3 regions of the Kluyvera chengduensis genome follow, and region 3 is predicted to be linked to each of the others. Evidence: predicted binding sites of a transcription regulator. Region 3 holds the regulator's gene; each other region holds the start of a gene.
What was found. The regulator CRP, encoded in region 3, controls carbon source genes, mostly activating them, when cyclic AMP is high. The targets are predictions, from matches to a motif close to ATGTGANNNNNNTCACAT.

Region 1: the regulator CRP is predicted to act here: its motif matches at 1,942-1,959, upstream of msrB (peptide-methionine (R)-S-oxide reductase MsrB).
Region 2: the regulator CRP is predicted to act here: its motif matches at 1,435-1,452, upstream of rhaS (HTH-type transcriptional activator RhaS).

Annotation. Positions count from the first base shown of each region.
Region 1 covers NZ_JBIQOI010000002.1:409,364-419,987, reverse strand. The annotation lists gene ACH1XZ_RS07650 (hypothetical protein) at 1-587, opposite strand, end outside; gene gapA (glyceraldehyde-3-phosphate dehydrogenase) at 740-1,735, opposite strand; gene msrB (peptide-methionine (R)-S-oxide reductase MsrB) at 2,075-2,488, shown strand; gene ACH1XZ_RS07635 (YeaC family protein) at 2,532-2,810, shown strand; gene ACH1XZ_RS07630 (aliphatic sulfonate ABC transporter substrate-binding protein) at 2,807-4,735, opposite strand; gene ACH1XZ_RS07625 (hypothetical protein) at 4,774-4,941, shown strand; gene ssuD (FMNH2-dependent alkanesulfonate monooxygenase) at 5,009-6,181, shown strand; gene ACH1XZ_RS07615 (FAD/NAD(P)-binding protein) at 6,195-7,580, shown strand; gene ACH1XZ_RS07610 (LLM class flavin-dependent oxidoreductase) at 7,637-9,034, shown strand; gene chiD (chitinase ChiD) at 9,147-10,400, opposite strand; gene pncA (bifunctional nicotinamidase/pyrazinamidase) at 10,619-10,624, opposite strand, start outside.
Region 2 covers NZ_JBIQOI010000012.1:46,959-57,582, reverse strand. The annotation lists gene rhaB (rhamnulokinase) at 1-1,278, opposite strand, end outside; gene rhaS (HTH-type transcriptional activator RhaS) at 1,582-2,418, shown strand; gene rhaR (HTH-type transcriptional activator RhaR) at 2,490-3,338, shown strand; gene rhaT (L-rhamnose/proton symporter RhaT) at 3,349-4,383, opposite strand; gene sodA (superoxide dismutase [Mn]) at 4,675-5,295, shown strand; gene yiiM (6-hydroxyaminopurine reductase) at 5,302-6,039, shown strand; gene cpxA (envelope stress sensor histidine kinase CpxA) at 6,173-7,546, opposite strand; gene cpxR (envelope stress response regulator transcription factor CpxR) at 7,543-8,241, opposite strand; gene cpxP (cell-envelope stress modulator CpxP) at 8,391-8,897, shown strand; gene fieF (CDF family cation-efflux transporter FieF) at 9,036-9,929, shown strand; gene pfkA (6-phosphofructokinase) at 10,131-10,624, shown strand, end outside.
Region 3 covers NZ_JBIQOI010000010.1:122,117-132,740, forward strand. The annotation lists gene ppiA (peptidylprolyl isomerase A) at 1-559, shown strand, start outside; gene pabA (aminodeoxychorismate synthase component 2) at 646-1,209, shown strand; gene argD (bifunctional acetylornithine/succinyldiaminopimelate transaminase) at 1,294-2,511, shown strand; gene ACH1XZ_RS20120 (YccS/YhfK family putative transporter) at 2,504-4,579, opposite strand; gene crp (cAMP-activated global transcriptional regulator CRP) at 4,635-5,267, opposite strand; gene ACH1XZ_RS20130 (OsmC family protein) at 5,572-5,976, shown strand; gene ACH1XZ_RS20135 (phosphoribulokinase) at 6,073-6,936, opposite strand; gene ACH1XZ_RS20140 (YheU family protein) at 7,003-7,221, opposite strand; gene ACH1XZ_RS20145 (hydrolase) at 7,218-8,240, opposite strand; gene mdcA (malonate decarboxylase subunit alpha) at 8,490-10,145, shown strand; gene ACH1XZ_RS20155 (triphosphoribosyl-dephospho-CoA synthase) at 10,145-10,624, shown strand, end outside.

The DNA of each region.
Region 1 (10,624 bases), on a different contig from region 3:
AGGTTTACATAGTAGGGAATCCGGCTCGATTCAGTAGGAAATTCGCTACTTGTACCGGGCACTCTTAGTTCGTGAGCCAGTTTGTTTCTGTATTTCCATAGTAAATGCAGGTGGGTAAACTCATCTGGCGCATATTGGCGGTTAAGTTTTACCGGCTTGCCTTCTTGATGTGGCCACAATGAGAGCACCATGTGCATCTCTGGATCAATACTGAGGTATTCAGGTTTATTTATTAAGCTGTTTGGCTTAGGAAGTTTAGCGAGCAGCTCAGAGAGTACCCATTCTTTAAGACCAAGAAACTCTTCTGGAACCTCACCTATATGCTCAAATGCATATCTCAGCTGCAAAAGGCTCACTCTGTTGCATTCAGACCAACCCGAATACTCAACGATTGTTTTTTTGAACCGTTCATTGTTCTTGCCGATATCAGGAAACGCTACTTTTGAAAGAGAATCAAAGATTGCACAAAGCAATAGCTTACCCGGGGTTCCTTGATAGGATCGGTTTGATTCCGCAAGAGCAACCTCAATCATTGTTTTGTTGTACTGATTGAATCTGTCTATTTTTTCTAATACCGATTCCATCATAAATGCTCCTAAAAAATGAAATGCGTTGAGATTTTGGGGGAACGTTGGGGCAATATGTGGACACTGATTTAAAAACTCTAGCAAAATCAATGTGTTAATGTATAAAAAAAGGCGACCGAAGTCGCCTTTTTGGATCAGATACTCATCTCAACTTATTTGGAGATGTGAGCGATCAGGTCCAGAACTTTGTTAGAGTAACCAGTTTCGTTGTCGTACCAGGAAACCAGTTTAACGAAGTTGTCGTTCAGAGCGATACCCGCTTTAGCATCGAATACGGAAGTGCAAACTTCACCGTTGAAATCGGTAGATACAACGTCGTCTTCGGTGTAACCCAGAACGCCTTTCATTGCGCCTTCGGAAGCAGCTTTGATTGCTTTCTTAATTTCTTCATAAGAAGCAGCTTTTTCCAGACGAACGGTCAGGTCAACTACGGATACGTTAGGGGTTGGAACGCGGAACGCCATACCAGTCAGTTTGCCATTCAGTTCTGGCAGTACTTTACCTACTGCTTTAGCAGCACCGGTAGAGGATGGGATGATGTTCTGAGCTGCGCCGCGGCCGCCGCGCCAGTCTTTGTGAGACGGGCCATCAACGGTTTTCTGAGTAGCGGTGGTCGCGTGAACAGTAGTCATCAGACCTTCGATGATACCGAAGTTGTCGTTGATAACTTTAGCCAGCGGAGCCAGGCAGTTAGTGGTGCAAGATGCGTTAGAAACGATGTCCTGACCTTCGTATTTGTCAAAGTTAGCGCCTTTAACAAACATAGGGGTGTTGTCTTTAGAAGGACCAGTCAGAACCACTTTTTTCGCGCCAGCAGCGATGTGCTTACGAGCGGTTTCGTCAGTCAGGAACAGACCAGTTGCTTCAGCAACAACGTCAACGCCTGCTTCGTTCCACTTCAGGTTAGCCGGATCACGTTCAGCGGTAACACGGATTTTTTTACCGTTAACGATCAGATGACCGTCTTTCACTTCAACGGTACCGTTGAAACGGCCGTGAGTGGAGTCATATTTCAGCATGTAAGCCATGTAGTCTGCGTCTAACAGATCGTTGATTGCAACGATCTCGATGTCAGAACGTTCCTGAGCAGCACGGAAAACAATGCGACCGATACGGCCAAAACCGTTGATACCTACTTTGATAGTCATATATTCCACCAGCTATTTGTTAGTGAATAAAAGGTTGCCTGTAAAATTACAAAAACCTTACGCAGCGTCAAGCGGAATCGTGTCAATCATTGCGACAAATCAATCCTCTGCCTAAGCTTTAGTCGACTGACATGCCTCACTCTTCCTATGAGCTTGAAACCACATGAGGGCGGCGCCGGGGATTTTAAAGGGCGCAGAAGATAAAAATGTGATTTAAGTCACAATTCCCCGGGTGCCTTTTCACGCCGATTAAGTTTAGAACAAAAGTTCACACTTCATTGTTAATGTTTTGTTAGAATCGTCTGGCATATGTATTTTTCATAATGAGATGTGAGCAAAATGGTGAAAAAAAACACCCCAGAAGAACTGAAAAATACCCTGAGTGAAATGCAGTTCTACGTGACTCAGAAACATGGCACAGAACCGCCGTTTACCGGGCGTTTACTGCACAATAAGCGTGATGGGATTTACCATTGTCTGGTGTGCGATGCGCCGCTTTTCCACTCCCAAAGTAAGTATGATTCCGGTTGCGGCTGGCCCAGTTTTTATGAGCCGGTGAGCGACACGGCTATCCGTTACCTCAATGATTACTCCCACGGCATGCAACGCACTGAAATCCGTTGTGGAAATTGCGATGCGCACCTCGGGCATGTGTTCCCTGACGGTCCGCAGCCAACCGGTGAGCGTTTTTGCGTCAACTCCGCTTCGTTGAGCTTCACGGATGATGAGAACGGCGACGCCACTAAGGGTTGAAGAAACGATTCAGCAAATTATTCCTGAGGAGAGGGCGCTGACGATGAGTATTGAGCAAATGATCGACAATATGACGCCGGAAATTTACCAGCGTTTAGTCACCGCGGTGGAGTTAGGAAAATGGCCCGACGGCGTGGCTCTGACGGCCGAACAGAAAGAAAACAGTCTGCAACTGGTGATGCTGTGGCAGTCGCGCTACAACGATGATGCGCAGCACATGACTATCGACACGCAAGGGCAGATGGTGATGAAGAGCAAGCAGCAGTTAAAAGAAGACTTCGGTATCACACCGAAGCCAATTGCGACGTTTAAACAGCACTAAGCTGCCGCCCAGGGCTCAACCCACTGCGCGTTGGCATACCACAGCGCCTCTCTGACCGCTACGGGCCTGTTCAGCAGGCCCAGTGCGTAAAAACGATCGGCGATAGTTTGCTGCGCGCGTATCGCCTGCAGATCCATTTCACGCGTTTGATGGCTGCGCCGCGCCAGCGCACAGACCAGCGCGCTCGTATCCAACCCCAGTTCGCTTGCCAGAAGCTGTGCTGCCTCATGGCGGTGTCTATCGATAAACTTGCCGGTTTTCACCAGCGCCGCGACGATCCCGCTGATAATCTCTTCGTTATGCTGAGCATACTGACGGCGGGTGATATAGAACTGATGGTTATTCACCCGGCCTTCCCCGGTGGCAAGCACCCGCAGAGTACCGCTGCGCTCCGCCGCGCTGAGGACCGGGTCCCACATCATCCATGCATCCGCTGCCAGATAGTCGCTGGCGGTTAAAGGAAACTTAGGCGGGGCATACACCACTTTGACGTCTCCCAGCCCCAGCCCGGCCTCTTCCAGAATCTGTACCAGCAGCCAGTGCACGTTTGACCCTTTATTCAGCGCAATACGCTTGCCTTTGAGTTGTTCAATGGCGCGGATATCGCTGTCATGCGGCACCACCATTGCCACGCTACGCGGCGCTGGTGGCTCCCAGGCCACGTAAAGCAGCGCGTTGTCCTTCGCCTGAGCAAAGATGGGCGGCGCTTCGCCGGTGGTACCAAAATCAATTTCATCGTTACTCAGCGCTTGCAGCAACTGCGGGCCAGCGGGATATTCGCTCCACAGCACGTTTACCCCTGAATCGGCGAAGGTCTGCTCCAGAAGCTGACGCGCTTTCAGCACCCCAAGATTACCAAAACGCTGGTAGCCAATACGCAGTTCGCGTTCGCGTGGCGGCGCAGGCAGCGGCTCACCCGGTTTGCGACGTTGCTTAATGACCCCCAGATGAGCCAACTGGGTGCGCAGCGCATGGCGGCTCATGCCGAGCAGCGAGGCGGCCTGGCTCTGGTTGTTATCACTTTGGCTCATGGCCGTCTGGATCATGGCGCGCAGCATACGATCGTACAACGCGCCGCTATGCGTCTGTAGCTGACGGCGCATAAAGATGGTCAGCTCGTCGCTTTCATCCTGCGCAGGGAGCGGTGGCGAAGTGGCTGAGGTGAGCCGCAGATGCTCCGGCAAGAGCAGTACGTCGGGGTTCAGCAACACCGCATTATGCAGCGTATTTTCCAGCTCGCGGATATTGCCAGGCCAGGGATACGCCAGCATCAATGCCAGCGTTTCCGGAGCAATCTGCTGCTCTGCTCGACCCAGCCTGTGGGCATAGCGCTGGATAAAATGAGCGGCCAGCACCGGGATGTCCTGTTTACGCTGGCGCAGCGGTGGGAGATTCACGGCGGCGATATTCAGGCGATAAAAGAGATCTTCGCGGAATCGACGCTCCTGAATGGCGCGTTTAAGATCGACATGCGTCGCGGCAATCACCCGCACGTTGATGCGAACCGGCCTGTGGGACCCCACGCGCGTAATTTCTCGCTCCTGAAGCACACGCAGTAGCTTGACCTGCAGCGACGGGCTCAGCTCACCAATTTCATCGAGCAGCAGGGTGCCGCCTTCCGCGGCTTCAAACCAGCCTTCATGACGGTGCGTCGCACCGCTGAATGCGCCTTTCTCATGGCCAAACAGTTCGGACTCCGCCAGCGATTCGGTTAACGCGCCGCAGTTCACCGCCAGAAACGGCGCATGGGCGCGCGGGCTATGGTGATGAAGGTAGCGTGCCACCACCTCTTTGCCCGTGCCGGTTTCGCCAATAATCAGCACCGTGGCATCCGTCGGGGCAAGCCGGTTCAGCACTTTCTGAAAGGCCTGTGAGGCGGGGTCGACCAGTATCGGGCCTGATGAAGTGAGTTCTGCATTGCGCATCGTGAGTCTCCGGCTTATTCCTGTCTGGACGGTATCTTTTGCGCGATAAATTTTCCAGAGGGGAACAGGCGCAGTCTGTTGCCATTGCAGCAGTTTTTGCCTACTCGCTGTTGCATTTGCAACAGCGAGTAGGCGCCGGGGTTTTGTTTAATTTATTGATTTTAAAAGTGATTGATATTTTTAAAAACTGGCACGTATTTCGCTAACTCCTTTATAACTGACTCAAATAACCACTTCTATAAATACCAAATATAGTTATAAAGGAAATGGATAATGACCGTACAAGCCGCAGAGAACATCAATATCTTCTGGTTCTTACCCACCCACGGTGATGGGCGCTACCTGGGCACCACCGAAGGAGGGCGGCCGGTAGACCTGCCTTACCTGCAACAGGTGGCGCTGGCGGCAGACAGCCTTGGCTACTACGGGGTATTGATCCCCACCGGAAAAAGCTGTGAAGACTCCTGGCTTGTTGCCGCCGCGCTGGCACCGATAACGCGAAATTTGCGTTACCTGGTGGCGGTACGCCCCGGTTTGCAGCCTCCGACTCTGGCAGCACGAATGGCCGCCACCCTTGACCGACTTTCTGAAGGCCGCCTGCTGATAAATGTCGTGACCGGCGGCGACCCGGTTGAAAATAAAGGGGATGGCATTTTCTTAAGCCATAGCGAACGCTATGAAGTCACGCATGAGTTTCTTGAGGTTTATCGTCGGCTGCTGGCGGGCGAAAAAGTGGACTATCACGGCCAGCATATTCAGGTGGAAGGCGCAGAAGTGCTGTTTCCGACGGTACAGCGCAACGGGCCGCCGCTCTACTTTGGCGGATCGTCGGAGCAGGCCATTGATGTTGCCGCCGACCATATCGATGCCTACCTGACCTGGGGCGAGCCGCCAGCGCAGGTGGCGGAGAAACTGGCGGTGGTTAAAGCGCGGGCGGAAGAGAAAGGGCGCACGCTGGAGTACGGTATCCGTCTGCATGTGATTGTGCGCGAAACGGAAGACGAGGCCTGGGCCGCCGCCGATAAGCTTATCGCCCATCTTGATGACGACACTATCGCGCAGGCGCAGCAGATTTTTTCTCGCATGGATTCAACCGGCCAGGCGCGGATGAGCGCGCTGCATAACGGTAACCGCGACAACCTGCGTATTGCGCCGAACCTTTGGGCGGGCGTTGGGTTGGTGCGCGGAGGTGCCGGTACCGCGCTGGTGGGCAGCCCTCAACAGGTGGCCGAACGCATCAGGGAATATCAGGCGCTGGGGATAACCAACTTTATCTTCTCTGGCTACCCGCATCTGGAAGAGGCGCACCGCTTTGCCGAACTGGTGATGCCGCTGCTGCCAACCAGCACTCAGCCACGTTCGGCGAAAGGGCAGCTTAACACCGGGCCCTTCGGTGAAACCATCGGCGGCGCGGCGCGCCCCGTCAAACAGGTCAGCGCGAGCTGAAGGAGGCGGTGTCATGCAACCACGGATGAGCGAGCCCCATGTGGTGATCGTCGGGGGCGGGTTTAGCGGTACGGCAGTCGCCATCCATTTGCTGCGCGAGGCGGCGCGACCGGTAAACATCAGCATTATTGAACCACGCAACGCGCTGGGGCAGGGAGTCGCCTATTCAGCCAGTGACCCGGCGCATCGGATTAACGTTCCCGCCGCGCGCATGCAGCTTGCGGGAGATGATGATGGCACGTTTGACCGCTGGTATCGGCGTCATGGTGATTTTCCGCAGGACCCGCAGGCGCAGCTTGCCGATGGCAGCATCTACCCGCAGCGTGGGGCATTTAGCCGCTATCTTCAGGCCGCGCTGGCAAGTGAAGTCAGCGCACAGCGCGGGCGGGTGAGACATCTTCAGGACCGGGCGGTTGATTGGTGCAACGGGCAGGTGGTGACAGAAAAAGGTGAGCGGCTCCAGGCCGATAGTCTGGTACTGGCCATTAGCCACCCGCCGCCGCAGCTACCTAGTGGGGTAGGTGAACTGGCGCACCACCCGCGGGTGATAGCGAACCCGTGGCAGTCCGATGCATTAGCGACCATCCCCTCTACGGCAAAGGTCGCGGTTATGGGGACGGCGCTCAGCATGGGCGACGTGGTGGCTTCACTTCATCGCCAGGGGCATCAGGGGGACATTATCGCTTTCTCACGCCACGGGCTGCTGTCACGTCCCAATGCGCCAATCAATTTGCCGAAATGGACGATCGATGTTCTGGCAGGGCCGTTGCGCCAGCGTCTGAAGCAGATACGCCAGGATATTCGCCGCGCCGCTGATGCAGGGTTGCCGTGGCAGGTGGTGCTGGATGCGGTGCGCAGCCAGGGACAGGTTATCTGGCAGCAGATGAGTGACAAGGAAAAGCGTCAGTTCCAGCGCCATCTGCGGCGTTTCTGGGACGTGCATCGTTACCGTATTGCTCCACAGGTGGCGCAAGCGATTGAATCCCGGCAGCGTGCGGGCACATTGCGCGTGCTGGCCGCACGGCTGAAGAACACCCGCCTTCATGGCGACACGCTACATCTTGCGCTACTTGCGCGCGGTGGCGAACCACAGGTGGAAACGGTGGACTATCTGGTCCTCACCACTGGCCCTGCACACAGCAATCTGATTAGCGGCCAACCGTTTTTAAGCGCGCTCCAGCAGGCCGGAATTATCCGCGCCGATTCACTGGGGATGGGCATTGACGTTAACGCGCAGTCGCAGCCTGTCGGCAGCACATTACCGATTTGGGTTGCGGGCCCCGCCGCGCGCGGACGTTTTGGCGAACTGATGGGACTGCCGCAGGTTGCCGATCACGCGCAGCAGGTCGCACACGCCGTGCTGGAAAAACTGGACTGTCGTCAGCGCGTTTTATCGTAAACACACCAACACTATTTTTGACGCCGGGCTTTAGCCGGGCGTCGTGGGAGAATGCTATGTCATCACAACGTGAAATTCGTCTCAACGCTTTCGATATGAACTGCGTCGGCCACCAATCACCGGGGCTGTGGGCCCATCCGCGCGATCGTTCCTGGCAGTATAAAGACCTGGATTACTGGGTCGATCTGGCGCGCCTGCTTGAGCGCGGCAAGTTTGACGGCCTGTTTATTGCCGATGTGCTGGGCGTTTATGACGTGTACAACGGTAACGGTGATGCGGCCATTCGCCAGGCGGCTCAGGTGCCGGTTAACGACCCGCTGGCGCTGGTCACGCCAATGGCCCTGGTGACGGAGCATCTGGGTTTTGGTCTTACCGCATCGCTATCGTTTGAACATCCTTATCCCTTTGCCCGTCGTCTGTCGACGCTGGACCACCTGACCAAAGGGCGCGTGGGCTGGAACATTGTGACCTCCTATCTGGAAAGCGGGGCGCGCAATATCGGCCAGCAGGCGCAGACGGCGCATGACGCGCGTTACGACTACGCCGATGAGTACCTGGAGGTTATCTATAAACTGCTGGAAGGCAGTTGGGAAGAGGGGGCGATTCTGCGCGATCGTGAACGTAGAATTTTCAGTGACCCGAGTAAAATTCACGCCATTAACCACCACGGCAAGTTTTTTGATGTGCCGGGTTATCATCTGTGTGAACCGTCGCCGCAGCGCACGCCGGTGCTCTACCAGGCGGGGGCATCCAGCCGTGGTAAGCAATTTGCGGCAAGCCACGCCGAATGCGTGTTTGTCGCATCGCCGTCAAAAAGCGCGTTGAAAAAGACGGTTGCGGATATCCGCCGTCGCGCCGAAGAAGCGGGACGCGATCCGCGCAGCATTCTGATCTTCAACATGCAGACGGTTATCGTTGGCGAAACCGACAAAGCCGCACAGGCGAAGTGGCAAGAGTATAAAAACTGGACCAGCTACGAAGGCGCGCTGGCACTGATTTCTGGCTGGACGGGGATAGACTTCGGTCAGTATCAACCGGATGAAGTGTTCACCTATTCAAAAACCAACGCCATTCAATCGGTGGTGGATACCTTCTCAACCGCTGACCCGGAGCGGCAGTGGTCGGTAAAAGCGATGGCGGATTGGGTCGGCATTGGCGGCTTTGGCCCGTTGATGGTGGGCAGCGCACAAACGGTCGCGGATGAGCTGCAATCGTGGGTGGAAGAGACGGATGTGGACGGCTTTAACCTGGCCTACGCGGTCACGCACGAAACGTTCACCGATGTGGTCGAATTGCTGATCCCTGAACTGCAAAAACGCGGGGTGTATAAGCAAGAGTACAGCCAGGGCACGCTGCGCGAAAAGCTGTTCGGCGGCAGCCCCCGGTTGCAGACGCCGCATCCGGGAGCAGGTTACCGTATTCATGAACAAAGCGGGATTTTAACGCCGGCCTAACCGGAAACGGCGTGCCGCCTCGTCCGGGCTACGCGAAGCTTGTAGCCCGGCCAAGCGAAGCGCCGCCGGGATGGCTCGGTATCTCGTATCGACACCAGGTCACCCAGGTGGCCTAGTGTTTTATCCCGAGCGACTCAGCCAACTGTTTTGCCAACTGGTTGTTGTCATCCGCGCCATACTCCCAGAACATCGCGCCTGCCAGCCCTTTGCTCTTGATGTACTCGGCTTTGATGCTCACCGAACGTGGATTTTCATAGGAGAGCGCAAACAGCGGTTTCCCATCCGTTGACTGCACCGACAGCCACGGCACCTTCGCCTGGTCATCCCAGTGCTCGGTAAAGCGCTTCTGCGGATCGTTCAGCAGCTTGCTCACAATGTCGTTGTATTTCACGTAGGTATCTTTGCTCAAATCGAAACCAAGCGATTTAAACAACGCCACCTCGTGCGCGCTAAAGTAGGGCTGGGTCACCGGGTTTTTCTGCGCGTCCGGCTTGCTCCAGTCGATACCCGGCTCAACGGTGCGTTTTGGCACCCGGCCATAGAAACCAATACCCAGATTCATCTGGCTCGGCTTCAGTCCGGCCGCCAGATAGTTATTTACCACGAAATCAGCGCTATATTTATCCGCCGCGGCAACCGTCGGCCACTGGGTCGAATCATACAGGTTTGAGTTGAAATACTGGGTGCCGTACGCCATGTCGTAGGTCATCAGGTTGATGTAATCGAGCAGCGGTGCAATGGCTTTTACGTCGACCCAGCTTTTCGGGCTTTCCGCATTCGCGCCAACGGCAATCGTCACCAGCTTTTTATGACCAAACGCAGCACGTAGATCTTTAAGCAGGGTGGTGAAGTTATCGCGATCCGCCGGTTGGCTTGCCACCAGCCCCCACGCGCCGTTAACCGGGTATTCCCAGTCAAGGTCAATGCCGTCTAAGCCATATTTTGCCACCACATCCTGCACCGAGCGGACAAACACTGCACGGGATTCCGGCGTTGCCGCCGCGCCGGAGAAGCCGCGAGCACCCCAGCCGCCGACGGAGAGCAGGACTTTCAGGTCAGGGTTCTGTTTACGCAGTACGGGGATTTTTTCTAAGTCAGCCTGGACTTTCGGCGAGAGCCAGATTTGGTGCAGTTTGGTCGGGTCTTTTAACGCGTCGTTGGTTTCGTCTTTCTCGTCGTTGTAGATAAGGCCAAACGAGTAGTTCAGGTGGGTAATCTGACGCACATCGAGCTTATTGATATCGCCGCCGGGCCCGGCCGTCACGTCACCGCCACCGTTAAAGTAGCCGACGGACATCAAGGAATTTGCGGAAACAACCGAGGCGCAGAGCAGGGGTAATGCTGCCAGCAAAGGCAAAAGTTTCATAAACGGTCCTCTTTGACATTAAAAAAGCAAACACGCCACGGAAATGGCGTGGCGAAAAAACAACCGTTCGAACATATCACTGCTATTAAGTTAAATCTGAGAGATGGTTCACGAGGGGAAGAAAGGCGAAGTTGAAATGGTAGGCCGGATAAGCGAAGCGCCATCCGGCAATGTGCTAGGTGTCTGCTGGATGGCGCTTCGCTTATCCGGCCTACGTGTTAACC
Region 2 (10,624 bases), on a different contig from region 3:
AATCGGGCCCGCGACCACGGTGATGCCGCAGGCATCGGCGCACAGCTGGTTCAGCATCTGGTTCTGGCAGCCGCCGCCCACGATGTGCAGTTGGCTGAACGGTTTGCCGCGAAGCTGCGCCAACTCGTTGAGCACGTCGGCGTACAGCAATGCCAGGCTGTCGAAGATGCAGCGTGCCAGTTCTGCAGGCGTGGTCGGAACGGGCTGCGCCGTTTCGCGGCAGGCGGCCTGAATCTCGGCGCTCATGTTTTCCGGGTTGATGAAGCGGTCTTCGTTCGGATTAATCAGATAGCGGCAGGCTGGCAGTGCTTGCGTTTCGGCAATGAGATCGGGCAGGTTGCCAACCTTTTGTTCTTTCAGGACGCGCTGTAGCAGCCACAGGCCCATAATGTTTTTCAGCACCCGGTAGCGCCCTTCCGCGCCACCTTCATTGGTGATGTTGGCGCGCTGCGCCATTTCGCTGGTGTACGGGGTTTTGCTTTCAAAGCCCATCAGCGACCAGGTGCCGGAAGAGAGATAGGCGGCATCGTGGCCTGCCAGCGGTGAGGCAATCACGGCGCTGGCTGTATCGTGGCTGGCGACGGCAACCACCGGGATTTTATTACCCAGCGGGCAGATCCAGTGACCGATCACATTGCCGGGGTGGGTCGGTGTACCGAACCACTCGCGCGGCGCGCCGGTCCAGTTCAGCAGGTCTTCATCCCAGTTATCGCTATCGATGTTGACCAATTGCGTGGTGGTGGCGTTGGTGTATTCCCAGTTCATGTTTCCGGTCAGACGGAAGCTAAGGTAGTCCGGGATCAACAATGCATGAGCCGCTTTGCTGACCAGCTCTGGCTGTTGTTCAACCAGCGCCCGTAGCTGGTAGAGCGTGTTGAACGGCAGGAACTGAATGCCGCTACGACGATAGATCTCACTTTTACCCAGCTGTTCCATTGCCATGGCCATGACGCCGTCGGTTCGGCTATCGCGATAGGCCACCGGCAGGCCAACGCGCTGCCCGTGTTTGTCCAACAGGACGTAGTCCACGCCCCAGGTGTCGATACCGATGCTGTCTATCAAAATGCCTTCATCGCACACCTTGTTGAGGCCGATGCGGATTTCAGCTTCCAGCGCGTCGATATCCCAGGTATCGAAACCTTCCCGCTTATGCAGGCTGTTCACGAAACGGTGAATTTCGCGCAGTGAAAGCGAACGCTGTTCGGCATCAAAGCGCGCCAGCATTACGCGTCCGCTAGAGGCGCCTAAATCGACGGCCACACAATGGCGAAAAGTCATGGCAAGAGTCCTTCTATGAGTCATTGCGAGACAGTCTAGAAAAAGCGCAATGCCACAACCTTCTCGTTACTGACAGGCGAAATTAGGCGCTGGCAAGAAAGCAAAGATGAACGTGAGAGAGTTCACAAATTCCGCCGATGGCGGGGTTTTCAGGGGGTGTGATGATGACCGCATTTCCCGATCTTTCCGGCTGTTTCTTGAAAAAACGACCGGCTTTGCGCGGTTTGCTGTCAAAACGTCAAGGTCAGATCCGTTATCGGATATTACTATCCTGATAATCTTTCTCATTTGTTGAGGCTCGCGATGACCGTACTACACAGCGTGGATTTCTTCTCTTCCGGCAAGCTTCCCGTGGCTATCGAACCTCGACTTCCTCAGGCTGCATTTCCTGAGCATCATCATGATTTTAATGAGATTGTTATTGTTGAGCACGGTACGGGTATTCATGTGTTCAATGGTCAGCCGCATACTATTTGCGGGGGCACCGTTTGCTTCGTTCGCGACTTTGATCGCCACTTATATGAGCACACGGAAAACCTCTGTCTGACGAATGTGTTATATCGCGCGCCGGATGCTTTCCAGTTCTTGTCAGGTCTGAATAAACTGCTGCCGCAGGAGCAGGATGGTCACTATCCTTCCCATTGGCGCGTAAACCAAAGCACGCTACAGCAGGTCAGGGCGATCGTCGGTCAGATGGAAGAGGCGAACGACAGCACCGATATGATGTCGCTGGCCAATCGTGAAATTCTGTTTATGCAGCTGCTGGTGCTGCTGCGTAAAGGCAGTCAGGAACAGGGGGCGGTGGATAATGATGCGCGCCTGAATCAGCTGATGGCGTGGCTGGAAGAGCACTTTGCGGAAGAGATCTGCTGGGAAGGATTGGCGGATAGGTTCTCGTTATCTCTGCGCACGCTGCATCGCCAGTTGAAGCATTGCACCGGCCTGACCCCGCAGCGCTACCTTAACCGTCTGCGCCTGATTAAAGCGCGCCACATGCTGCGCCACAGCGATGAGAGCGTGACCGAGATTGCTTATCACTGCGGTTTTGGCGACAGCAACCACTTTTCTACTCTGTTCCGTCGCGAATTTGATTGGTCGCCGCGCGATATTCGCCAGGGGCGAGACACCCTGCTTCAGTAACGCGAAGGCAATCACCGTTTTTTGCCTCAAAACGGCTAATAATAAAAAGTTGTTAGTCGTGAGGTGCCAGCGTGCCAGGCCAGTTAATTCTTCGAAAAGCCGACTTTTTTGCCAGTCCATCGCAGGCGGTGGCGGTGGCTGACCGCTATCCGCAAAATGTCTTTGCGGAGCATACCCACGAATTTAACGAGCTGGTGATGGTCTGGCGCGGCAACGGCTTACACATCCTCAACGACCGTCCTTACCGCATCACCCGCGGCGATCTATTTTATATCCGCGCGGAAGATAAACATTCCTATGCCTCGGTTAACGATCTGGTTTTACAGAATATTATCTACTGCCCGGATCGCTTAAAGCTCAACCTTGACTGGGTGGCCCATATTCCCGGGCTGCACGGCTCGCACTGGGCGCCGCACTGGCGGATAGGCAGCACCGGCATGACCCAGGCGCGGCAGATAATGACGCAACTGGAGCAGGAGAGCCGTAAAGACGACGTGTTAGCCAACGAGATGTCCGAACTGCTGTTTGCCCAGTTGGTGGTCTGCCTGAAACGTTACCGTTATGCCACCGACAACCAGGCGGCGACGCAGAGCGAAGCCTTACTCGACAAACTGCTCACCGTGCTGGCGAGCAGCCTGAACCGTCCCTTCGTCCTTGATACTTTTTGCGAGCAGCAGGGCTGCAGCGAGCGCACGCTGCGCCAGCAGTTCCGCAGCCAGACCGGCATGACCGTTAACCACTACCTGCGCCAGCTACGGATTTGCCATGCGCAATATCTGCTTCAGCATACTGAACTGCTGATTGGCGAAGTGGCGATGCGCTGCGGGTTTGAGGACAGTAACTACTTTTCGGTGGTGTTTAACCGTGAGATAGGAATGACGCCCGGGCAGTGGCGGCAACGGAGTCGCGTTGCCGCCTGAGGTTCTCGGTTTAGCTTGCCATGCCTAGCCCAACGACGTTGGCGGCAATAATGATGACGACGCAGCCCAGACTCAGCACGCTAACGGGCTGGCGTCCGGCATTTTTCCACTCTTTCAGAATCAGCCCCACCAGACCGCCGCACAGCACATAGAAGCTCATGTGCAGCATCCAGCTCATATAGTCATACTGCGACGGAATGCTGGCGTGGCCCCACGCGTAGAAGAAGAACTGGAAATACCACATCAGCCCGCCCAGTGCAGAAAGCAGAATGTTGCTGATGATTAGCGGTTTTGCCAGCGAGAAGTCAGCTTTTATCGACAAGTTTTTAACTTTTACCAGACGAATAAAGCAGAAGCCAAGGTTCACCAGCGCGCCGCCGCCCATAATGACCACGTAGCTTGGCAGCGCGGTATAAAGCGGGTCGACCCCTAACGCGGCGGCCGCTTCGTGCATCGGTTTAGCGGCGTTCATGGCAAAGGACATCCCGGCGGAGAAGACGCCGCACATGATGGCCAGCATCAGCCCTTTCTTCAGGTTGAAATCTTCCGCTTTGATGCCCATTTTTCGTTCTTTCAACTGCCCGGCGCGGGTCACAATCCCGACGCCAATCACGGCGATCAACACGCCAAGCAGCGTCATCTGGCCGCCCTGGGTGTGGATGAGCACATCAAACTGACCGTTAATAATGGGCGTCATTAACGTACCGACAATCAGCGTAATGCCAATGGCAATGCCAATCCCCATCGACATGCCGAGATAGCGCATGGTCAGGCCGTAGTTGATGTTACCGACGCCCCACATGGCGCCAAACAGAAACACCGGCAGGAGCGTTGAAGCACTGAAGGAACGATAGTAGGCCCAAAAATCGGGCAAGAGCAGGGCGCTGACCGCCCAGGGCAGGACAATCCACGAAACAATCCCGCCAATAGACCACATGGTTTCCCATGACCACTGCTGAACTTTTTTGAACGGGGCATAGAAACAGGCTGCACTGGCCGCACCTATCAAATGCCAAAAAATACCCATTGTAATTGCATGGTTCATTGATTTTATCCTCATCCATTTTTTTGTCGTAGTTATCGTCTTCCGACAGGATGAGTCTAAAAATCAGGCGCTTTTTTAACCTTCAGGCTGTTGCCATCCAGGGGGATACATTGGCAGTACGTGGTGTAATTGGCTGTTCAGGCTCACAAAAAAACATCTATGCCCTAAAGTTATAACCTTATAAAAACTACGGCATTGATAATCATTTTCAATATCATTTAATTAACTATAATGAACCAACTGATTACGCGGCGTTTACAGGTTTGCCGCCCGACAATAATGGAGATGATTATGAGCTATACCCTGCCATCACTGCCTTATGCGTACGATGCCCTGGAACCGCACTTCGACAAACAGACGATGGAAATCCATCACAGCAAACACCACCAGGCTTACGTGAACAACGCTAACGCAGCGCTGGAAAGCCTGCCAGAGTTCGCTGCGCTGTCTGCTGAAGAGCTGATCGCGAAACTGGACCAGCTGCCGGCTGACAAAAAAACCGTTCTGCGTAACAACGCAGGCGGCCACGCTAACCACAGCTTCTTCTGGAAAGGCCTGAAAAAAGGCACCACCCTGCAGGGTGACCTGAAAGCGGCTATCGAGCGTGATTTCGGTTCCGTAGACAACTTCAAAGCTGAATTTGAAAAAGCAGCAGCAACACGTTTCGGCTCCGGCTGGGCGTGGCTGGTGCTGAAAGGCGACAAACTGGCTGTGGTTTCTACCGCAAACCAGGACTCCCCGCTGATGGGTGAAGCCGTTTCCGGCGCTTCCGGTTTCCCAATTGTGGGCCTGGACGTTTGGGAACACGCTTACTACCTGAAATTCCAGAACCGCCGCCCGGACTACATCAAAGAGTTCTGGAACGTGGTGAACTGGGACGAAGCAGCAGCGCGTTTCGCCGCTAAAAAATAATTTGCATTGCCGGTCTGTAGAAGCGAGTCTGATGACTCGCTTTTTTTGTATCCGCCTAAGGAGCAGCAGATGCATTTTCCGGTTGATGTGTTTATTGGCAAAATCCGCGACTATGACGGCAGTCGCCCAAGCGCCATCGCGAAGGTCCAGATGGATGGCGAACTGGAACTCACCGAGCTGGGATTGTTGGGTGATGAACAGGCCGAGAAAAAAATCCACGGCGGCCCTGACCGCGCGCTGTGTCAGTTCCCCCGCGAACATTATGAAGATCTGATTCGTGAATTCCCCGAACAGGCTGCCCTGTTTTGCGCACCGGCGTTTGGTGAAAACCTGTCAACGGAAGGGATGACGGAGCACAACGTGTTTATCGGTGATATTTACCGCTGGGGTGAGACGTTGGTTCAGGTGACCCAGCCTCGCTCTCCGTGCTTTAAACTCAATTTCCATTTTGCTATCAGTGACATGGCATCGTTGATGCAGAACAGCGGCAAGGTGGGCTGGCTGTACCGGGTGATTGCGCCGGGTAAGGTTTCCACGGACGCCCCGCTGGAGCTGGTGTCGCGCCTGAGCGATGTTTCGGTGTATGACGCCGCTGCCATTGCCTGGCATATGCCGTTCGATGACGACCAGTATCACCGCCTGCTGAGCGCGGCCGGGTTGTCAGTGAGCTGGAGCAGAACCATGCAGAAGCGCCGCCTGAGCGGCAAAATTGAAGATAACAGTCGAAGGCTGTGGGGCAAGTAGGCCGGGTGAGGCGCTAATGCCGATCCCGGGTTGCAGGCTTCGTCACCGTTCCCGGCGGCGCTTCGCTTGGCCGGGCTACACGCGGTTCTTACATTGCCAAAAAAAATCGGCCTGCATAGGCAGGCCGATGGTTTTAGGTGCGCTTGTATAGCGGTAGCCACAGCGTGAGCCGCAACCCGCCGAGCGGGCTATCGTCAGCCTTCACCCAGCCGCGGTGCTGCTGCATGGCGCTTTCGACAATCGCCAGCCCCAGCCCCGTTCCGCCTGATTCACGGTCTCGCGCCTCATCGGTACGATAGAACGGACGGAAAATCTGCTCGCGGTCTTCCGGGCTTACGCCTGGGCCGTCGTCATCAACGTGGACGGTAACGCCGTCTTTATCCACCGAGAAGCTCACGGCAATTTTGGTATGCGAGTAGCGCAGGGCGTTACGTACGATGTTCTCCAGCGCGCTTTCCAGCGCATTCGGGTTACCGTATAGCGGCCACGGGCCCGGCGGATAGTCGACGCTAAACGACTTGCCCATCTGCTCAGCTTCAAACGCGGCGTTATCCAGCACTTCACCCCACAGCTGATTAGCCTTCAGGGTTTCACTGACCAATGCGCTTTTCTGCTGATTTCGCGACATCACCAGCATGTCGTTAATCATGCTGTCCAGACGCTGCGCCTCGGTTTCAATGCGCTCCAGCTCCTTGCTCTCGCCGCTGCGACGACGCAGAAGCGCCGTGCCAAGCTGCAGACGCGTTAATGGCGTACGCAGTTCGTGAGAAATGTCGGAGAGCAACCGCTGCTGCGACGTCATCATTCGCTCGAGCGCCATCACCATCTGGTTAAAACTGGCGCCCGCTGCGAGGAACTCCTGCGGCCCGGCCTCCAGTTCTGGATGCTGACGCAGGTTGCCCTGGGCCACTTCATCCGCGGCATTTTTCAGCTTACGCGCCGGTTTTGCCAGACTCCACGCCAGCCATAACAGCAGCGGGGCGCTGACCAACATGGTGACGATAAGCAACAGCAAAGGCCTGTCGAACAGCAGGTTGATAAAATCGGACTGCGAACTGCTCGCCGGACGGATCAGGTATAGCTGGTAGTTATCTTCGCCGTCACGAATGGAGAATGGCCCGACTAACTCTACGCGGCCATACTTCTTCTTCTGCGGATGATCGGAGTTATCAGACTGGCCGATAAAGTTACGAATAATCTGCATTTCGTTGCGTTCTGCGCCGATCACACGGCCTTCGCTCGTCACCAGCAACAAACGCTGACCCGGCGGAGCCCACTTATCAATTGCGCGGAACAGCCGACGCCACCACATCAAATCGTTAGGGGGATCGTTGGCAAGCTCTTCTTCAACATGCTGCTCAATCATCAGGCCCTGGCGCTGCTCGCTATCGAGCAGCTCGGTCATTTGACGGGAATCGAGCTTTGGCAGCATCAAAACCAGCATCAGCACCAGCGCTAGCGTTAACCAGAAAATGGCGAAGATGCGGGCGGTTAAACTTCCTATCATGAAGCGGAGACCATCAGGTATCCACGACCACGCAGGGTTTTAAACCATGGGTGACCGTCTTTACGCTCTGGCAGCTTCCGGCGAAGGTTGGAAATGTGCATATCAATCGCGCGGTCGAACGGCGTTAAGCGTTTGCCCAGTACTTCCTGACTCAGATGTTCACGGGAAACCACCTGACCAAGATGCTGCGCCAGCAGATAGAGCAGGGTAAATTCAGTACCGGTAAGCTCGAGCGTTTGACCATCGAAGCTGGCTTCCTGACGACCTGGGTTCAGGCTCAGCGCGTCAACTTCTACGGTTGGTGAACTGGTATCGCTACTTTGCTGCTGTTCGCTCCAGTGTGAACGGCGCAAAATAGCGCGAATGCGCGCGACCAGTTCGCGATCGTTAAACGGTTTAGGCAGATAGTCATCCGCGCCCAGCTCAAGGCCCAGCACGCGATCCAACTCGCTTCCGCGAGCGGTTAACATAATGACGGGAGTCTGGTGTGTCTGTCGCAATTCTTTCAGCGTATCGATACCGTTTTTCTTCGGCATCATTACGTCGAGTAAAAGTAGGTCGATGCTGTCGTCAATCAGCGTTAACGCCTGTTCGCCGTCGTGGGCAACAAGGACGTTAAAGCCTTCCATATCAAGAAGTTCCTTGAGCAAGGAAGTCAGCTCGCGGTCATCATCAACTAATAAAATTTTATTCATATTTTCATCCCTCCGAGGCAGAAATTACGTCATCAGAGCCAGCGAATCCATGACTTTACGTTGTTTTACACCCCCTGACGCATGTTTGCAGCCTGAATCGTAAACTGTCTCTCGTTGAATCGCGACACAAAAGTTTTTGGGAGCATGTGATGCGCAATGTTATCGCTGCCGTCATGGCCTCAACGCTGGCATTCAGTGCATATAGCCAGGCCGATGAAGTCGTCACCAGCGTTAACTGGCACCCAGCGGAAAGTAATACGCTGCGAAACGGCCAGGGCCATATGTTCGACGGTATTAGTTTAACCGAACATCAGCGCCAACAGATGCGCGATCTGATGCAACGGGCACGACACGATCGTCCACCTGTTAATGTTAGCGAAGTGGAGACAATGCATCGCCTTGTCACCGCAGAAAAATTTGATGAAGCCGCCGTGCGAGCCCAGGCCGAGAAAATGGCCGAGGAGCAGGTTAACCGCCAGGTAGAAATGGCGCGGGTACGCAACCAGATGTACCGCCTGTTAACACCGGAGCAGCAAGCGGCTTTAAATGAGAATCACCAGCAGCGTATGGAGCAGCTGCGTGACGTTGCACGGATGCAGCAAGGTTCAGTACCGAGTCAGAACCTGTTTAGTAGCAATACCCGTAGCAACCAGTAACAAACCCTGTTTTTCCTTGCCATAGACACCATCCCTGTCTTCCCCCACATGATGTGGGGGTTTTTTTTGTCTGAAATTCGTCACCGCGCACCCCTCATACATTCCGCTATACTACGCAGATCGAAAGCAGGAGTGTTTATGAATCAATCTTATGGACGACTGGTAAGTCGTGCTGCAATCGCCGCGACGGTAATGGCTTCCGTGCTGCTGGTGATTAAAATCTTTGCGTGGTGGTATACCGGGTCGGTCAGTATTCTGGCGGCGCTGGTGGATTCATTAGTGGATATTGCCGCCTCGCTGACCAACCTGCTGGTGGTGCGTTATTCGCTGCAACCGGCGGATGAAGAACATACTTTTGGTCACGGTAAGGCCGAGTCGCTAGCGGCGCTGGCGCAAAGTATGTTTATCTCTGGCTCGGCGCTGTTTCTGTTCTTGACCGGTATTCAGCATCTGGCGCGGCCTACGCCGATGAGCCAGCCTGGCATTGGCGTGGTGGTGACGGTCATTGCGCTTATCAGTACATTAGTGCTCGTGACGTTTCAGCGTTGGGTAGTCAGAAAAACCCAGAGCCAGGCCGTACGCGCAGATATGCTTCATTATCAGTCTGATGTTATGATGAACGGCGCGATTTTAGTCGCGCTTGGCCTCTCCTGGTACGGCTGGCATCGTGCCGATGCGCTGTTTGCATTAGGAATTGGCATCTATATTCTATATAGCGCGTTACGCATGGGGTACGAAGCGGTGCAATCGTTATTGGATCGTGCGCTGCCCGATGAAGAACGTCAGGAAATTTTCGACATCGTGACCACCTGGCCTGGTGTAAGCGGTGCTCACGATCTCCGAACGCGGCAGTCAGGGCCGACCCGCTTTATTCAGATTCATATTGAAATGGAAGACAACCTGCCGCTGGTTCAGGCGCATCACGTTGCCGATCAGGTGGAGCAGGCGATTTTGCATCGTTTTCCTGGGTCCGACGTGATTATTCATCAGGACCCATGCTCTGTAATGCTGCAGGCAAACAGAGACGTTTGAACTTTCGTAGTGGTTGTATGAAATGTGAGCTAAGTCGGCATTATTTGTATAAATAACCGCCGGTTAGCCTGACCTGAATCAATTCAGCAAGAAGCGCTTGATATACTATCTCTACATAGAGTCGTTCTCTCCCCCCTACAATTGTGGGAGCGCTTCGGGCAGAAGAATTAATTTTTAGCATTCCTAAGTTCAGAGGTAGTCATGATTAAGAAAATCGGTGTGTTGACAAGTGGCGGTGATGCGCCGGGTATGAACGCCGCCATTCGCGGTGTTGTGCGCGCAGCATTGACGGAAGGCATTGAAGTCATGGGCGTCTATGACGGTTATCTGGGCCTGTATGAAGACCGTATGGTACAGCTCGACCGTTACAGCGTGTCTGACATGATTAACCGTGGCGGCACCTTCCTGGGCTCCGCGCGTTTCCCAGAATTCCGTGATGAAAACATCCGTGCCGTGGCTATCGAAAACCTGAAAAAACGCGGTATCGATGCGCTGGTGGTTATCGGCGGTGACGGTTCCTATATGGGCGCCGTGCGTCTGACCGAAATGGGCTTCCCATGCATCGGCCTGCCTGGCACCATTGATAACGACATCAAAGGCACCGACTACACCATCGGTTTCTTCACCGCGCTGAGCACCGTGGTTGAAGCGATTGACCGCCTGCGTGACACCTCTTCTTCTCACCAGCGTATCTC
Region 3 (10,624 bases):
ATCAACTCTGGCGGCCATGGCGGCTGTGTTTGCACTCTCTGCGCCCGTGGCTTTAGCAGCAACCAATAATCCCCACGTGCTGCTGACGACTTCGGCGGGCAACATTGAGCTGCAGCTCGACAGCCAGAAAGCGCCGGTCTCCGTTGAAAACTTCCTGAACTACGTTAATAGCGGCTTTTATAACAACACCACGTTCCACCGCGTGATCCCGGGCTTTATGGTTCAGGGCGGCGGCTTTAACGAACAGATGCAGCAGAAGCAGCCGAATCCACCGATCAAAAACGAAGCTGATAACGGCCTGCGTAATACCCGTGGCACTATCGCTATGGCGCGTACTGCTGATAAAGATAGCGCAACCAGCCAGTTCTTTATCAACGTGGCGGACAACGCTTTCCTGGACCACGGCCAGCGTGACTTTGGCTACGCGGTATTTGGTAAAGTTGTGAAGGGGATGGATGTGGCAGACAAAATTGCCCAGGTGCCGACCCACAACGTTGGTCCGTACCAGAACGTCCCTTCCAAACCGATTGTGATCCTGTCGGCGAAAGTCCTGCCGTAATCAGTACGGGGCGGCATCTGGCATGAGGCTGCCGTCCCGTCACTAAAGTTGGTAGAATGGCGGCAGATTGAATGACCGGAGCCGCCATGATCCTGCTGATTGATAACTACGATTCCTTTACCTGGAACCTCTACCAGTATTTCTGTGAGCTCGGTGCCAGCGTGACGGTTAAACGTAATGATGACATCACCCTTGATGACATCGACGCGCTCTCCCCAGACAAAATCGTGATTTCCCCGGGCCCCTGCACACCGGATGAAGCCGGTATCTCCCTTGATGTTATTCGCCGCTATGCGGGTAAAACACCGCTGCTTGGCGTCTGCTTAGGCCATCAGGCTATTGCTCAGGCATTCGGTGCGCGAATTGTTCGTGCCGAAAAAGTGATGCACGGCAAAACCTCGCCGATTACCCATCAGCAGCAGGGCGTGTTCCGCGGCCTGAATAATCCACTTACCGTGACGCGCTACCATTCACTGCTGATCGATCCCGCAACGTTGCCCGACTGCTTTGAAGTGACGGCCCGCAGCGAAACGGGTGAAATTATGGGTATCCGCCACCGTGAATGGGATCTGGAAGGGGTGCAGTTCCACCCGGAAAGCATTCTCAGCGAGCAGGGCCACGCGCTACTGGCAAACTTCCTCACGCGATAGTAGTTGCCATGACGTGATTTTTTATGCATATTTTGTGGATAAATTCTCACAATCATTGCTTCATCGTTTGCAGAAGGGCATGACATGGAAACCAAACAACCTGCTATTACCCGCGCGACCTTCGATCAGGTCATTTTGCCAATCTATGCACCAGCGGAATTTATCCCGGTGAAGGGCAAGGGGAGCCGCGTGTGGGATCAGCAAGGCAAAGAGTACGTTGATTTCGCGGGCGGTATTGCGGTGACCGCGCTGGGCCACTGTCATCCTGCGCTGGTTGATGCGCTGAAAACTCAGGGTGAAACGCTGTGGCACACCAGCAACGTCTTTACCAACGAACCGGCGCTGCGTCTGGGTCAGAAGCTGGTAGATGCGACCTTCGCCGAGCGCGTGGTGTTCATGAACTCCGGGACGGAAGCTAACGAAACCGCCTTTAAGCTGGCGCGCTACTATGCCTCTACCCGTCATAGCCCGTACAAAAGCAAAATCATCGCTTTCCATAATGCCTTCCACGGTCGTTCGCTGTTTACTGTCTCCGTTGGCGGGCAGCCGAAGTACTCCGACGGCTTTGGCCCGAAACCTGCCGATATCGTCCACGTGCCGTTTAACGACCTGCACGCGGTGGAAGCGGTGATTGATGATCATACCTGCGCCATCGTGGTTGAGCCGATTCAGGGCGAAGGCGGCGTACTGGCAGCGACCCCTGAGTTCTTACAGGGCCTGCGCGCGCTGTGCGATAAGCATCAGGCGCTGTTGGTGTTTGATGAAGTGCAAAGCGGCATGGGGCGTACCGGTTCGTTATTTGCCTACATGCACTATGGCGTGACGCCGGACATTCTCACCAGTGCTAAAGCGCTGGGCGGCGGTTTCCCGGTGAGCGCGATGCTGACCACCAATGAGATTGCCAGCGCGTTCCACGTTGGTTCGCACGGTTCTACCTACGGCGGTAACCCGCTGGCCTGCGCCGTTGCGGGCGCCGCGTTCGATATTATCAACACCCAGGAAGTCCTGAACGGCGTGAACGCCAAGCGCGAGCGCTTTGTGCAGCACCTTCAGCATATCAATGCAAAGTACGACGTCTTTAGCGACGTGCGCGGTATGGGCCTGCTGATTGGCGCGGCGCTGAACGAGAAATACAAAGGCCGGGCGCGTGATTTCCTCTACGCCGCGGCGGACGTTGGCGTGATGGTCCTGAATGCCGGGCCGGACGTGATGCGTTTTGCGCCATCGCTGGTGGTGGAAGAAGTGGATATCGACGAAGGGATGCAGCGCTTCGCTCAGGCGGTCGCTAAAATCGTTAGCTAGCCCGCCGTTTTAACCAGCCTCCATGACGGGGGCGCTGTCGCCAGGCCACCGACGAGATGGTGTGCATAGTGCTCAGATGCCCCAGAATACGCTGAAGATGCTGTTCCATGGTGCTTAACGGACCATGGGACAGCGTGTCCGGCGATTCCATAATATTCACCTCACCGCTGCTTCCCGCCTCATCGTACTCCAGACGCTGCTGACAGCGCTGAAGAGCAACTTCGCAGGATTCCAGATACTGCTGCGCGAGATCCGGCGTCAGCATGTTGTGCTCGCGCGCTAGCGTCGTCATGGCGTTGATGTGCTCGACGATAAACTGACTATGGGTGACCCACAGCTTCATATCTTCCAGATAACGCGAGTTAAAGCCAGGCTCCTGCATGGCCTGGTTGAGCGTGTTGTAGAGCGTGTTGTGCGCCTGGTTCACGCGCATCCGCTGATAGGCCAGCTTCGGTGCCTGCGGGTCGGGGCTCAGGATAAGACGAATAGCCTCCTGGTCGGCTTCCAACGCCGCCTGGGCGTTTTGTCGAAGTTGACCGCTCTGCCACTGTGGCCACAGCCAGATCATCCCGCCAAAGGCAATCAGGCAGCCGATGATGGTGTCGATAAAGCGCGCGACGATAAACTGCTCGCCGTTCAGCGTCAGAATTTGCAGGGTATATACCGCGGTGATGGTAAAGCCGACGGTGGCCCAGCCGTAGTGACGACGGATAATCAGGTAGCTCCCCAACGTGACGATCAGCATGCCCGATAACGCTAGCCCTTCTGAGGTGTGGAAGTGCAGGACGACGGCGGCAATCACTAACCCCGCCAGCGTGCCCGCCGCACGATGGAAAATACGCACGCGGGTCGCGCCATAGCCGTTTTGCGTGACCAGCAGCACCGTCATCAGGATCCAGTAAGGCTTCGGCAGATGCAGCGCGGCACCCATCAGGCTGGCGATGCTGAGCATTACGCTGAGTCGAGCGGCATTACGCAGCGCCGGGGATTTCAGCGACAGATAGCTTTTAAGCGCTGCGAATAGCGGTAGACGTCGCTGTTTATCGGCCATCAGGTTGCGCGGGTAGAGCGGTCGCTGAGAGCGTAGCACGCGGGCGATGCGGCTGAAGTGCCATGCGCAAAACTGGCCGACCGGGTTGTCTGGATGCTGGTCGGCGATTTTCTCCAGCGCGCCTATTTGTTTATCCATATTGAAGCGGGTGGGGTAGCGGTGATAGAGAATATCGTCCGCCAGTACCCTCAGGCGCGCCGCAACGGTCTGGGCGTTCCAGCGGATCACCGCTTCGGCGTGGCTGCGTTCAACCAGCTTTTGTACCTCTTCGGGCTGGTGCAGGCTGACAGAGATATGTTCCTGTAAATCGAGCCCCACCTGGAAGGCGCGCAGCAGGCGCTTGTAATCGTTATGCTGGTTAGCCGCAAGCATGTGCAACTGCTGATAGCATTGGGAAATCAGATCCACCACTTTCTGCTGGCGAGTCAGCAACGGCGGCAGCGCGGTGCCCGGGTCGGTATGCTGCGTCAGCAGGCTATATTTCGCTTCACAGTATTCGGCGAGCTGGCGGTAAAGCAAGCTCAGTGATTCCCGCAGCGGCTGTTCGCGCCACATCCAGAACCACCACCAGTTAAATACTCCGTACCACAGCGTACCCAGCGCGTAGAGCAGCAAGGGCTCCCAGATGGGCATATTTCCCGCAAGGCTTAGGGTAAAGATAGACGCGATGAGCGAGGCGGGTAGTAGCCGCCCGTGCAGCGCGCTGATTTCCGCCGTAACGCCCAGCAGCAGCGCCAGCCCGGTGAGAATCAACGGCAAGGGGATGTCGCGCGCCAACAACAGCTGAACGGCAAGACTGCATCCGGCGAACAGACAGCCACCGATAATCAGGCGTTTAAAGAAGCGCTTATGCGGAGTGTCGAGACCGGCGATATTGCAGCAGGCGGGCACCAATGAAAACAGCAAACCCTGCTGGAGATGGCCGAGCAGAAGTCCGATAGCAACCGGCAGACATAACACCAGCGTTTGCCGCAGTGCATAGTTGACTTCCGGGTGGTAAATCAGCCTGCGCCACATAGGGGGAAAAACAAAAATGGCGTATTGCTTTTACAATACGCCATTTTGGGCCGGATTAGCGGGTACCGTAAACGACAATGGTTTTGCCGTGTGCGGAGATCAGGTTCTGATCTTCCAGCATTTTCAGAATACGGCCCACGGTTTCACGGGAGCAGCCAACGATCTGACCAATTTCCTGACGGGTGATTTTGATCTGCATACCGTCTGGGTGGGTCATGGCGTCAGGCTGTTTAGCCAGGTTCAGCAGGGTCTGAGCGATACGACCGGTTACGTCCAGGAAGGCCAGGTTACCCACTTTTTCAGAGGTGACCTGCAGACGACGCGCCATCTGAGAAGAGAGACGCATCAGAATGTCCGGGTTAACCTGGATCAGCTGACGGAATTTTTTATAAGAGATTTCAGCAACTTCACAAGCGGTTTTTGCTCGTACCCATGCGCTGCGTTCCTGGCCTTCTTCGAACAGGCCCAGCTCGCCGATAAAATCGCCCTGGTTGAGGTAAGAGAGGATCATCTCTTTGCCTTCTTCGTCCTTGATGAGTACAGCCACGGAGCCTTTTACGATGTAATACAGCGTCTCTGCTTTTTCACCCTGGTGAATCAGCGTGCTCTTCGATGGGTACTTATGAATATGGCAATGAGACAAGAACCATTCGAGAGTAGGGTCTGTTTGCGGTTTGCCAAGCACCATGCGCGGTTATCCTCTGTTATAAGCTCTTCCCAGCGGCAAAAACATTGCAGCCACTGGTTGCAATAGTATCCTTCCCGTTACCTGGGAAGTCGGCTGTCGAATAGGGTCGCAGCCTGTAATGTGATGTCCTCTGCATACATGCAGTACGTTTATGTATTACCGTAGCATCCCGACTGTTTTAGCATAGCTTTAGCCGTGTGTCTCCTGGTGTCTCGCTTCAGCATGACGGCGATCGCCTTCCATTGCGAGAATTGTTATGTGCGCGTAATCTGAGAAGAAAATTGCAACCTGGGAGTTAAATATTATGCAAGCACGTGTGAAATGGGTTGAAGGGTTAACCTTCCTCGGTGAGTCTGCTTCTGGCCACCAAATTTTGATGGACGGTAACTCTGGCGATAAAGCGCCGAGCCCGATGGAAGTCGTGCTGATGGCCGCCGGTGGTTGCAGTGCGATTGACGTTGTTTCTATCCTGCAAAAAGGTCGCAATGACGTGACCGACTGCGAAGTGAAGCTCACCTCTGAGCGCCGTGAAGAAGCGCCTCGTCTGTTTACGCACATTAACCTGCACTTTATCGTCACCGGTAAAGATCTGAAGGATGCGGCGGTATCGCGTGCGGTGGATCTGTCTGCTGAGAAATACTGCTCGGTGGCGCTGATGCTCGAAAAAGCGGTGAATATCACTCACTCTTACGAAGTGATCGAAGGCTGATTACATGCCAGACGTAGCCCGGCCGAACGCAGTGACGCCGGGGTCATTCCCGGAGTCGGTACTAGCGCACCTCGTCCGGGCTACCTGGTCTTGATGCTATTTCCTGCCTTCCATCAGCCGCTGCACCAGCGGCGTCATGATTAATTCCATTGCCAGCACCATTTTCCCACCGGGAACGACCAGCGTATTCATATGTGAGATGAATGACCCCTGCAACATGGCCAGTAGCCATGGGAAGTCGATGTGGTCGAGATTACGGAAGTGAATCACCACGAAACTCTCGTCCAGTGACGGAATGCTTTTGGCTGCAAACGGGTTAGAGGTATCGACCGTTGGCACGCGCTGGAAGTTGATGTGGGTGCGTGAGAACTGTGGGGTGATGAAGTTGATATAGTCTTCCATCGAACGCACCACGGAATCCATCACCGCTTCGCGAGAGTGGCCGCGCTCGCTGGTGTCGCGGATCATCTTCTGGATCCACTCCAGGTTAACAATCGGTACTACGCCAACCAGCAGATCAACATGCCGTGCGACGTCGTGCTGCGGGGTGACGACGCCGCCGTGCAGCCCTTCATAAAACAGCACATCGGTCGGTTCCGGCAGCGGCTGCCACGGCGTAAATGTGCCTGGCACCTGGTTCCACGGCACCGCTTCGTCATAGGTATGCAGGTATTTGCGTGACTTCCCCTGTCCGTTCAGGCCGTAGTCGCGGAAAGTCTGTTCCAGCAGACCAAAGTCGTTGGCATCCGGGCCGAAATAGCTGATGTGGCGGCCAAGGTCGCGGGCCTTACGGATAGCCATATCCATTTCCGGACGGGTATAGCGGTGAAAGCTGTCGCCTTCAACTTCCGCCGCGCGCAGGTTGAGCTGAGCAAAAATTTTACGAAACGCGAGGCTGGTGGTGGTGGTTCCCGCTCCGCTGGAGCCGGTAACGGCAATAACCGGATGTTTGGCAGACATGCGAATAACTCCCTGAACAGACGACAACGGAAGCAGGGTAAAATGCTTCCTGTCGTTAGAGTATAGTTAACCGCGAAATTGGTTACGGGGCATGATGTTGACGGTCTCGTGAAGCTCAGACCAGACCAGCACCGCTTCGCCTGTTTGTAGCTGGTGTTTGACGTCGGCGACCTTTTGCGCAAGTGAACGTTCATATTCACCATAATCAGTGCCTTCGCGCAAGACAAAGCTTTCAATCAGGTTATCCAGCGTCTCCGGGTCGATATCCTGCCAGGGAATTATCATGCCTTGCCTCCCAGCCACGGCATCAGCCAGGCAGGGATACGTTTTTCCAGCCACATTTCCGGGTGGCGCAGCGTGCCGCCGATGAACCCAACGTGGCCACCGTATTCGGTGAGCTGGTAGACGACGTTGTCCGGTAGCTCTTCCTGGGCAGGAATGGAGTGGTGGTCCATAAACGGATCGTCTTTCGAGTGGATGATCAGCGTTGGTTTGGTGATTTTGCTTAAGATAGGCATCGCGCTACATTGACGGTAATAATCAATAGCGTCGGCGAAACCGTGGATCTTCGAGGTGATCGAATCATCAAACTCGCGGATGCGGCGCATACTTTTCAACTGACGCAGATCCACCGGCAGTGAGCCGGGATAGGCTTTGAGCTTACGCGCAGCGTTGCCTTTCAACAGGTTCAGCAGATAGCGCTGATAGACCCGCGAGAAGCCCTTATCCATATGGTAGCTGCAGGCTTCCAGCATAAACGGCGCGGAGACAATCACCGCCGCATCGATCGGCACGTCATCACCTTCTTTGGCCAGCAGGCAGGCCAGCATATTGCCGCCAAGCGAGTAGCCAACCGCCGCCGTTGGCGCTTTGCCGTATTCGCGCTGTAGCCAGTTCAGGAACCAGGTGCCGTCTTCCGTTTCACCTGAGTGATAAATACGGTTCAGACGGTTCGGCTCGCCGCTGCAGCCACGAAAATGCATGACCACGCCCAGCCAGCCTTGCTCTTTGGCTGCGTTAATCAGGCCATGCGCGTACGGGCTGTGCAGGCTACCCTCCAGACCATGAAACACCACCAGACGAGGCTTATGCAGCGCGCCTGCCGGGTCTTCACTCCACGCTAAATCGACGAAGTCGCCGTCCGGCAGCTCAAGGCGTTGCCAGTGTGGAGTGAATTGCAGCTTGCGACGAAGCAGGCGCGGCAGCATGGTTTGTAGATGGCGGTTACTAATGCCGCGCATTGGCACAAACTCGGCGCTGCTCGTTGCATCAATGCCGAGGTCATGGTGGGTGGTTTCAGTCATAGCGATGTGATGTTTCCGATTAATCTGCCGCCTACTATACCGTCACTTTGCCATTGTGTTTATGAAAATGAGGGATCGGTAGTCGTTTTTCTCCCATCAGGATCTGATCCTAATCACAATTTGTTACTTCAATTATTACTCTCAGGCTAATGATTCTCTCCTACGCTTAATTGATGACTTTCTCGCCAGGGTGCACAATCTTTTCAGTGTTAAGCAATCAAAATGATTAGCTGAATCAGGAGGTTAATAATGTTATCTGGGCAAACACCAGCACGCGTCTGGAACACACGTCGCACCGAAAAACAGCGACGTCTGGCTTCCGTACCGGTGCAGGGCAAGGTTCTGCCGACCGCAGACCTGACCGCCATGCTGGAAAAACTGATCGCGCCGGGTGACCGCGTGGTATTAGAAGGGAATAACCAAAAGCAGGCAGATTTCTTATCCCGCATGCTGGCCGAGGTTAACCCGCAGATTGTGCACGACCTGCACATGATTATGCCAAGCGTCGGTCGCAGTGAGCATCTGGACATCTTCGAAAAAGGGATCGCCCGCAAGCTGGACTTCTCCTTCTCCGGTACCCAGAGCCTGCGCATTTCGCAGCTGCTGGAGGATGGTCTGCTGGAAATCGGCGCCATCCACACCTACATCGAACTCTATTCCCGTCTGTACGTTGACTTGTCGCCTAACGTTGCGCTGATTGCCGGTTTTAAAGCCGACCGCAAAGGTAACCTCTATACCGGGGCGAGCACCGAAGATACCCCAGCGCTGGTTGAAGCTGCCGCGTTCCACGACGGTATCGTCATCGCACAGGTGAACGAGTTGGTAGACGACGAATGTGACCTACCGCGTGTGGATATCCCTGGCTCCTGGGTTGACTTCGTAGTGGTTGCCGACAAGCCGTTCTTTATCGAACCACTGTTTACCCGCGACCCGCGTCTCATCAAACAGGAACACATCCTGATGGCGATGATGGCGATTAAAGGCATCTACGCGGAACACCAGGTCCAGTCGCTGAACCACGGTATCGGCTTTAACACCGCGGCTATCGAACTGCTGCTGCCAACCTACGGCGAACAGCTCGGCCTGAAAGGCAAAATCTGTAAACACTGGACGCTGAACCCGCACCCAACGTTGATTCCAGCGATTGAGAGCGGCTGGGTAGAAAGCGTGCACTGCTTCGGCGGCGAGCTGGGGATGGAAGAGTACATCCGCGCCCGTCCTGACATCTTCTTTACCGGTTCCGACGGCTCGATGCGTTCTAACCGCGCCTTCTGCCAGCTGGCAGGTCAGTACGCGGTGGATATGTTCATCGGCTCTACCCTACAGGTTGATGGCTACGCCAACTCCTCTACCGTGACCCGTGGTCGTCTTTCCGGCTTCGGTGGCGCGCCAAACATGGGCCATGACCCACACGGTCGCCGTCATGCAACGCCAGCCTGGCTGAACATGATCACCGAGCCAGACCCAATGCAGCGCGGTAAAAAACTGGTGGTGCAGATGGTTGAAACCTTCCAGGCCGGCGTGAAACCAACCTTCGTCGAAAAACTCGATGCTGTGGAAGTGGCTAAATCTTCAGGGATGCCGCTGGCTCCGGTAATGATCTATGGCGACGACGTGACCCACGTGCTGACTGAAGAAGGTATCGCCTACCTCTACCGCGCGAAAGATCTTGAAGAGCGTCGTGCGATGGTGGCTGCGGTCACGGGTATCACCGATATCGGCCTGGGCGTTGACGCTAAACGCGTTGCCGAACTGCGTCAGAGCGGCAAGGTGGTTTATCCGGAAGATATGGGTATTCGTCGTACCGATGCCACCCGTTCACTGCTGGCGGCCGGTAGCGTTGCTGACCTGGTGGAATGGTCCGGCGGTCTTTACAACCCACCTGCGAAATTCCGGAGCTGGTAATGAAACTTCTGCCCCAGATTCAGGTTGAAGGCGGTGCCGAATGGCTGGCGCGAACCGCCACGCAGTGTCTGATTGACGAAGCACGATTAAGCCCGAAACCCGGTCTGGTGGACAGTCGGGGGAACGGCGCGCACCACGATTTATCGTTGGCGCTGATGGAGCGCTCAGCGCACAGCCTGACCTCCACGTTTCAGGCGCTGGCGCAACAAAGCTGGCAGCGTCCGGCGGATATTGCGCTCAGACAAACCATAGGGCGACTCGGCCGTGAGGGCGAGCAACAGATGATGGCCGCGACCAACGGCGTGAATACCCACCGCGGCGCGATTTGGGCGCTGGGGTTGCTGGTGAGCGCCGTCGCGATGCACGGCGGTACCGGTGGCGCGCAGCAGATAGCCGCCACCGCAGCGGAGCTGGCGAAGCTGCCGGACGACGCGGCGCCGAAAGTCTTCAGTAAGGGGCTCCGCGCCACACACCGTTAT